DNA from 2 places in the Streptomyces showdoensis genome. Region 1 is predicted to be linked to the other one. Evidence: riboswitches for the same ligand, from Rfam matches in the RefSeq annotation. Region 1 holds a riboswitch; the other holds the start of a gene.
The links. A riboswitch is a leader RNA that binds a small molecule or an ion and turns the genes downstream of it on or off. The one in region 1 is predicted to bind cyclic di-AMP.

Region 1 (3,297 bases):
CGATGGCGCCGTGCTCGGCCCAGGCCTCCATGGGCCGCGCGGCGGGCTCGACCGCGTACATCCAGGCGATCTTGTGCCGCAGCTGGGTGAGGAGCGCGGTGAGCGGCGGACTGCCGGAGGCCTGGGCCAGCGTCTCGTGGAACCAGGCGCCGAGCGAGCGCAGGTCCTCGCCCTGGCCGCTCCTGGCCCGTTCCTGGCCCAGCCTGACCAGCCCGCGCAGCACCTTGAGGTGGGCGTCGGTGCGGCGCTGGGCGGCCCGGGCGGCGCCCAGCGGCTCCAGCAGGGTCCGCACGTCGAGCAGGTCGGCCGCCTCCTGCTCGGTGGGCTCGGCGACATGGGCGCCGGCGTGCCGGCGGGTGACCACGAAGCCCTCGGACTCCAGGGTGCGCAGGGCCTCGCGGACCGGAACCCGGGAGACCCCGTAGCGGCGGGCGAGCTGTTCCTCCGTCAGCCGGGCGCCCCTCCCGAAGACGCCGGAGACGATGTCGTCCCGGATCGCCGTGCATACCGAGTGCGCGGGAACACGCATGTCCGACCTCCGCATTTGATCCGCGCGAAACCCCATCGAGTGGCGCCTGTCCGGCGACTCTTGCGACTCTATTGCAGGACGCCGGAATTTCCGATGCCGCCCGGTAATACGGACACAAAAAAGAAGCCCCGGCTCGTTCGAGCCGGGGCTTCTTCACAGAATTCACACGTCAGACGTGGACTCCGCGGGCGCGGAGGTAGGAGATCGGGTTGATGTCCGATCCGTACTCGGCGCTCGTGCGGGCCTCGAAGTGGAGGTGCGGGCCGGTCGAGTTGCCGGAGGAGCCGGAGACGCCGATCTGATCGCCCGGGGTGACCTTCTGGCCGACGTGGACACCGATCGAGGAGAGGTGGCCGTACTGGGTGTACGTGCCGTCGTTCATCCGGATGACGATGTTGTTGCCGTACGCGCCGCCCCAGCCGGCCTCGATGACGGTGCCGGAGCCGACGGAGACGACCGTGCTGCCGTAGGAGGCGTGGAAGTCGATGCCGGAGTGGCTGCCGGAGGACCAGAGCGAGCCACCGGTCTTGTAGCCGGTGCTCACGTAGGAGCCGGCGACGGGGAGCTGGAAGGAGTTCAGGCGCTTGCGCTCGGCCTCGCGGGCGGCGCGCTCCTGGGCGGCACGGATCTCCTTGGCGCGGGCCTCGGCCTTGCGCTTCGCCTCGGCGGCGGCCTTGACCCGGGCGGCGGCCTCGACGGCCTCCTTCTCCTGGGCGTCGGCCTGGGCGTCGACGCGGTCGGAGAGCGACTCGGCCGTGATCACCTGGGTGAGGCCGGTGTCCTCCGGGGAAGCGGGCTCCGTGTCGGCGGCGAGCGCCGGGGAGGCCAGGGTGCCGATGACGCCGGTCGTCGCGAGGGTCGCCACACCGGCGATGCCCACGGAGCGGCGCGCCATGCGGCTCGGACCACGATGCTTCCCGGTGGCACGGGTGAACGCCATGTAGTGGCTGATCCTTTCCTTCCCTCTCGCCTACCGGGTTAGCTGACGGGTTCGGAGCAGGAAGGTCTCCTACGGGCCCCTCCGCTCGCCGAGCGAAGGCGTCCGATTCACCCCAGGGACTGCGATGGGTCCCCGGCTCCCCAGGCTCGCGCCTTACGGGGACTCGGCGATGACTGTCCGTTGCCGCGGATGCGGCGTCGTACAACGGCCGGACAGACGGATCGAAGCTAGGCCGATCTTCTGTCAATCGCCAAACAGACACGCGCTTTTGTAAGACATGCCACAGGGCAGAAGATCACACTCACTGCCAATACGGACAAAAAGGAATGACCCCGACGAACCAGGTCGTCGGGGTCCCCGTACCCGCGTGACAGCGGCTCAATCAGCCGGTCACGACGGTCACTTCGCCGATGCCGAGGGCCCGCACCGGCTCCTCGATCTGCGCCGCGTCACCGACGAGCACGGTGACGAGCCGGTCCACCGGGAAGGCGTTGACCACGGCCGCGGTCGCCTCCACCGTGCCGGTCTCGGCGAGCCGCGCGTACAACTGCGCCTGGTAGTCGTCCGCGAGGTGCTGCTCGACCTGGTCGGCGAGCGTGCCCGCGACGGAGGCGGCCGTCTCGTACTTGAGCGGCGCGACCCCCACCAGGTTCTGCACGGCCACGTCGCGCTCGGCGTCCGTCAGGCCGTCGGCGGCGAGGGTGCGCAGCACCTTCCACAGGTCGTCAAGTGCCGGACCCGTGTTGGGGGTGTCGACCGAGCCGCTGATGGCGAGCAGCGACGCCCCGTTGCCCTCGCCGTCGGAGCGCAGCACCTGGCCGAAGGCGCGCACGCCGTACGTGTAGCCCTTCTCCTCGCGCAGGACGCGGTCCAGGCGGGAGGTGAGGGTGCCGCCGAGGCAGTACGTGCCGAGCACCTGGGCCGCCCAGACGCGGTCGTGGCGGTCGGCGCCGACACGGCCGATGAGCAGCTGGGTCTGGACGGCTCCGGGGCGGTCCACGATGACGACGCGGCCGGTGTCGTCGGCCGTGACGGGCGGCATGGGCCGCAGGGCGGCCGGGGTGCCCGTCCAGGCGCCGAGCGTCTCGGCGAGCACCTTGTCGAGGTCGACGTCGGTGAGGTCGCCGACGACCACGGCGGTGGCCGTGGCGGGCCGGACGTGCGCGTCGAAGAAGGCGCGGACGGCGGCGGCGTCGATCGCGGCGACGGTCTCCTCCGTGCCCTGGCGCGGCCGGGAGACGCGCGCGTCGGCCGGGAACAGCTCCTTGGAGAGCTGCTTGGCCGCGCGACGGGCCGGATTGGCCGTCTCGTGCGGGATCTCGTCGAGCCGGTTGTTCACCAGCCGCTCGATCTCGGACTCCTCGAACGCCGGGGCGATCAGCGCCTCGGAGAGCAGGCCGAGCGCCTTGGGCAGCCGGGAGACCGGGACCTCCAGGGAGACCCGCACGCCCGGGTGGTCGGCGGCCGCGTCGAGGGTGGCGCCGCAGCGCTCCAGCTCCGCGGCGAACTCCTCGGCGGTGTGCTGGTCGGTGCCCTCGGACAGGGCGCGGGCCATGATCGTGGCCACGCCGTCCAGGCCCTCCGGCTCGGCGTCCAGCGGGGCGTCGAGGGAGATCTCGACGGCCACCACCTGCTGGCCGGGGCGGTGGCAGCGCAGCACCGTCAGCCCGTTGTCCAGCGCGCCGCGCTCCGGGGCCGGGAAGGCCCAGGGCTTGGCCTCGCCCGGCTGGGGCTGCGGGTGGAAGGTCATGCTCGTCAAAGACGCGGCAGCGTCGGTCACTGGTCCGCTCCCTCTTCCTCGTCGCTCTCGCTGTCGCCGTCGGCGCCC
Region 2 (3,297 bases), on a different contig from region 1:
CGTGGCGGTGGTCATCGGCGCCTTCCGCGAGGCGGCCGAGCAGGAGCCGACGCTGGAGGGCGTGGCGGAGCGCCTGGAGCGGGCGCTGGACCGCGAGGGCACGCGGCGGGCCGGGCTCGACGCCTTCGAGGGGTTCACTACGGCGGTCCTCGCGGAGATCCGGCGCGACGACGACGGCGACGGCGGCGAGGGCGACGGCGGCGAGGGCGGCTCCAGTGGCGAAGGCGGTGCCGGTGGGGTCGTGCGGGTCGTGAACCGGGGGCATCCCGAGCCGCTGCTGCTGTACGGGGACGGGGGGCTCGGCCGGCTGCAGCCGAGCGAGGCGGCGCTGCCGCTGGGGATGGGGGAGCTGGCCGTGTGGCCCGACCGGGCGGACGAGACGCCGTATCCGGCGGGCGCGACGCTGCTGTTCTACACGGACGGCCTCTCGGAGGCCCGGGACGCGCGGGGGGGTCTTCTACGATCCGGCCGAGCGGCTCGCGGGGCGGCTCTTCCCCGGTCCCGAGGAGCTGCTGGACGCGTTGGTCGCGGACGTGCGCCGGCACACGGGCGGGGGCTCGACGGACGACATGGCGCTGCTGGCGGTGAGCCGTCCGGCGGCGGGGCAGCCGGAGCGGCGGCGGACGATGCCGGTGGTGCCGCCGGGGGGGCGCCGCCGGGGGACGGTGACGGGACGTAGTCGGGGGGTGTCACTCCGATAACAATTGATACACCGTCAGATCGGGGGTGTGGCGCAGATCCCGTCTGACCGGGGGTCAACTCGGGCCATTCCCTCTCAATTGCGCTAACGATCAAGGGGGACGGCTTGGAATCGGGAGCCCGTGTCTATTAACGTTCGATAACGCAGCGCGGTCGTCCCAGCCGTCGCAAGAGACGGCACCGTGCGCGCGCGCCGAATTCCGCAAGGGAACCGGGGAACCACCACTTGGGGTGAATCGGGCCACGTCGCACCCGTGCGGCACACCCGTAGGAGACCTTCCTGCTCCGAACCCGTCAGCTAACCCGGTAGGCGAGAAGGAAGGAAAGGAGAGCGCCTCCGTGGCGTCCGACACCCCTGCTCCCGAAGCCCCCTTCGACTCTTTCGGTGCCTACGGCCCCGCGGGCACGGGCGGGGAGGAATGGAACCCCACCGAGGACTCGCTGCGGGCCCAGAGCCGCTCCGGCGGCCGGCACCGGGTCGTCAAGCAGCGCTCCAACTTCGCCCGCTCCTCCACCGTCCTCGGGGTCGGCGTCATCGCCGCCGTCGGTGCCGGCGGCCTGGCCACCGCCCAGGAGAAGCCCCCGGTCGCGATAGCCCTGCCGGACCTCGACCTGCCCGACGCCTCCGCGCTGCCCGGCATCGGCGACCTGATCGGCGGCTCCGAGAAGAGCTCTGGCGAGAGCACCGGGGTCACGAACAACCCGCAGCCGCTCACCGCCCTCACCTACACCACGCCCGCCGACGCGAGCTCCGCCGACGCCCCCGCCGGGACGAAGCAGCAGGCCGACGCCGGCGAGGCGCTGCGCGCCCGCATCCTCCAGCAGGCCGAGCAGCAGCAGGCCGCCGCGGACGCCGCGGAGAAGGAGGCGGCGCAGAAGGCCGCCGCCGAGAAGGCGGCGGCGGAAGCCGCGGCCAAGGCCGAGGCGGCGGAGAAGGCGGCGGCCGAGGCGAAGAAGAAGGCCGAGGCGGAGGCCGCCGCGAAGGCCGAGGCCGAGCGCCTGGCCAAGCTGGCCGCCAGCTACGCGCTGCCCACCTCCTCGTACACGATCACCTCCACCTACGGCCAGGCCGGCTCGATGTGGTCCTCCGGCTACCACACGGGCCTGGACTTCGCCGCGCCCACCGGCACCCCGGTCAAGGCCGTGCACAGCGGCACCGTGAAGTCGGCCGGCTGGTCCGGCTCGTACGGCTACCGGATCGTCCTGGAGCTCGAGGACGGCACCGAGATCTGGTACTGCCACCTGTCCTCGATGACGGTCGGCGCGGGCCAGTCCGTCGGTACCGGCGAGACCATCGGCCGGGTCGGCGCCACCGGCAACGTCACCGGTCCCCACCTCCACCTGGAGGTCCACACCCCGTCCGGCGACGGCGTCGACCCGGCGGGCTGGCTGCGGTCGAAGGGGCTCGGCGTCTGACGGCCGGCCGTCCCGCGGGGGAAGCGGAATAGGCCCGGCCGCGCGGGGGGTTGACCACTCCATGACCTCTCTCCGCAAGCTGGGCTCTTCCGACCTGCACGTCTTCCCGCTCGCCCTCGGCGGCAACGTCTTCGGCTGGAGCGCCGACGAGGCGCAGTCCTTCGCCGTGCTCGACGCCTACACCGCCGCGGGCGGCAACTTCGTCGACACCGCCGACACCTACTCCTCGTGGGTGGAGGGCAACGAGGGCGGCGAGTCCGAGACCGTCATCGGGCGCTGGCTCGCCTCCCGCGGCAACCGCTCCGACGTCCTCGTCGCGACCAAGGTCGGCGCCCACCCCCGCTTCAAGGGGCTGAGCGCGACCACCATCAAGGCCGCCGCCGAGGAGTCGCTGCGCCGCCTCGGCACCGATTACATCGACCTCTACTACACGCACTTCGACGACGAGTCCGTGCCCGTCGAGGAGATCGTCACCGCGCTCGACCAGCTGGTGAAGGACGGCAAGGTCCGGGCCGTCGCCGCCTCCAACATCTCCCCGGAGCGGCTGCGCGCCTCGCTCGACTTCGCCGAGGCCGAGGGGCTCGCCCGCTACGTGGCCCTGCAGCCGCACTACAACCTGGTCTCCCGCGAGACCTACGAGGGCCCCCTCCTGGAGACCGCGGAGCAGGCCGGTCTCGCCGCGGTGCCGTACTTCGCGCTCGCCTCCGGCTTCCTCACCGGCAAGTACCGCCCGGGCACCACCGTCGCCAGCGTCCGCGCCGGCAGCGCGGCCGGACACCTGGAGACCGAGCGGGGGCAGAAGGTGCTCGCCGCGCTCGACGCGATCGCCGAGGCCCACGACGCCGAGGCCGCCACCGTGGCCCTCGCCTGGCTGGCCTCCCGCCCGACCGTCGTCGCCCCGATCGCCTCGGCCCGCACGGTCGAGCAGCTCCCGGCCCTCGTCGCGCTCGCCGACCTGGAGCTGACCGCGGCGGAACTGGCCGCGCTGGACGAGGCCTCTGCCGTCTGACCGGCTCCTGGAGGACCCCTCAGCTGCGGTACGGGTTGTAGCCGCCGTAGTCCAGGTACTGCGGCGGCGCCCAGACCCGGCCGGTGGCCCGGGCCGCGTAGGTCAGCGCGGGGGAGGCGACCTGGCGGCGCTGCCACAGGTGGTGCAGCAGCTCCTGCTCGCGGGCCGCGAAG

Region 2: another riboswitch for cyclic di-AMP. It lies ahead of ABD981_RS19120 (M23 family metallopeptidase); the one in region 1 lies ahead of ABD981_RS36120 (M23 family metallopeptidase).

Annotation. Positions count from the first base shown of each region.
Region 1 covers NZ_BAAAXG010000028.1:308,916-312,212, forward strand. Annotated here, with positions in the region: gene ABD981_RS36115 (GntR family transcriptional regulator) at 1-529, opposite strand, end outside; gene ABD981_RS36120 (M23 family metallopeptidase) at 699-1,469, opposite strand; cyclic di-AMP (ydaO/yuaA leader) riboswitch at 1,482-1,648, opposite strand; gene ABD981_RS36125 (M16 family metallopeptidase) at 1,852-3,219, opposite strand; gene ABD981_RS36130 (M16 family metallopeptidase) at 3,246-3,297, opposite strand, start outside.
Region 2 covers NZ_BAAAXG010000026.1:1,398,327-1,401,623, reverse strand. Annotated here, with positions in the region: partial or broken gene ABD981_RS19125 (PP2C family protein-serine/threonine phosphatase) at 1-701, shown strand, start outside; cyclic di-AMP (ydaO/yuaA leader) riboswitch at 881-1,027, shown strand; gene ABD981_RS19120 (M23 family metallopeptidase) at 1,039-2,115, shown strand; gene ABD981_RS19115 (aldo/keto reductase) at 2,177-3,124, shown strand; gene ABD981_RS19110 (PrsW family intramembrane metalloprotease) at 3,144-3,297, opposite strand, start outside.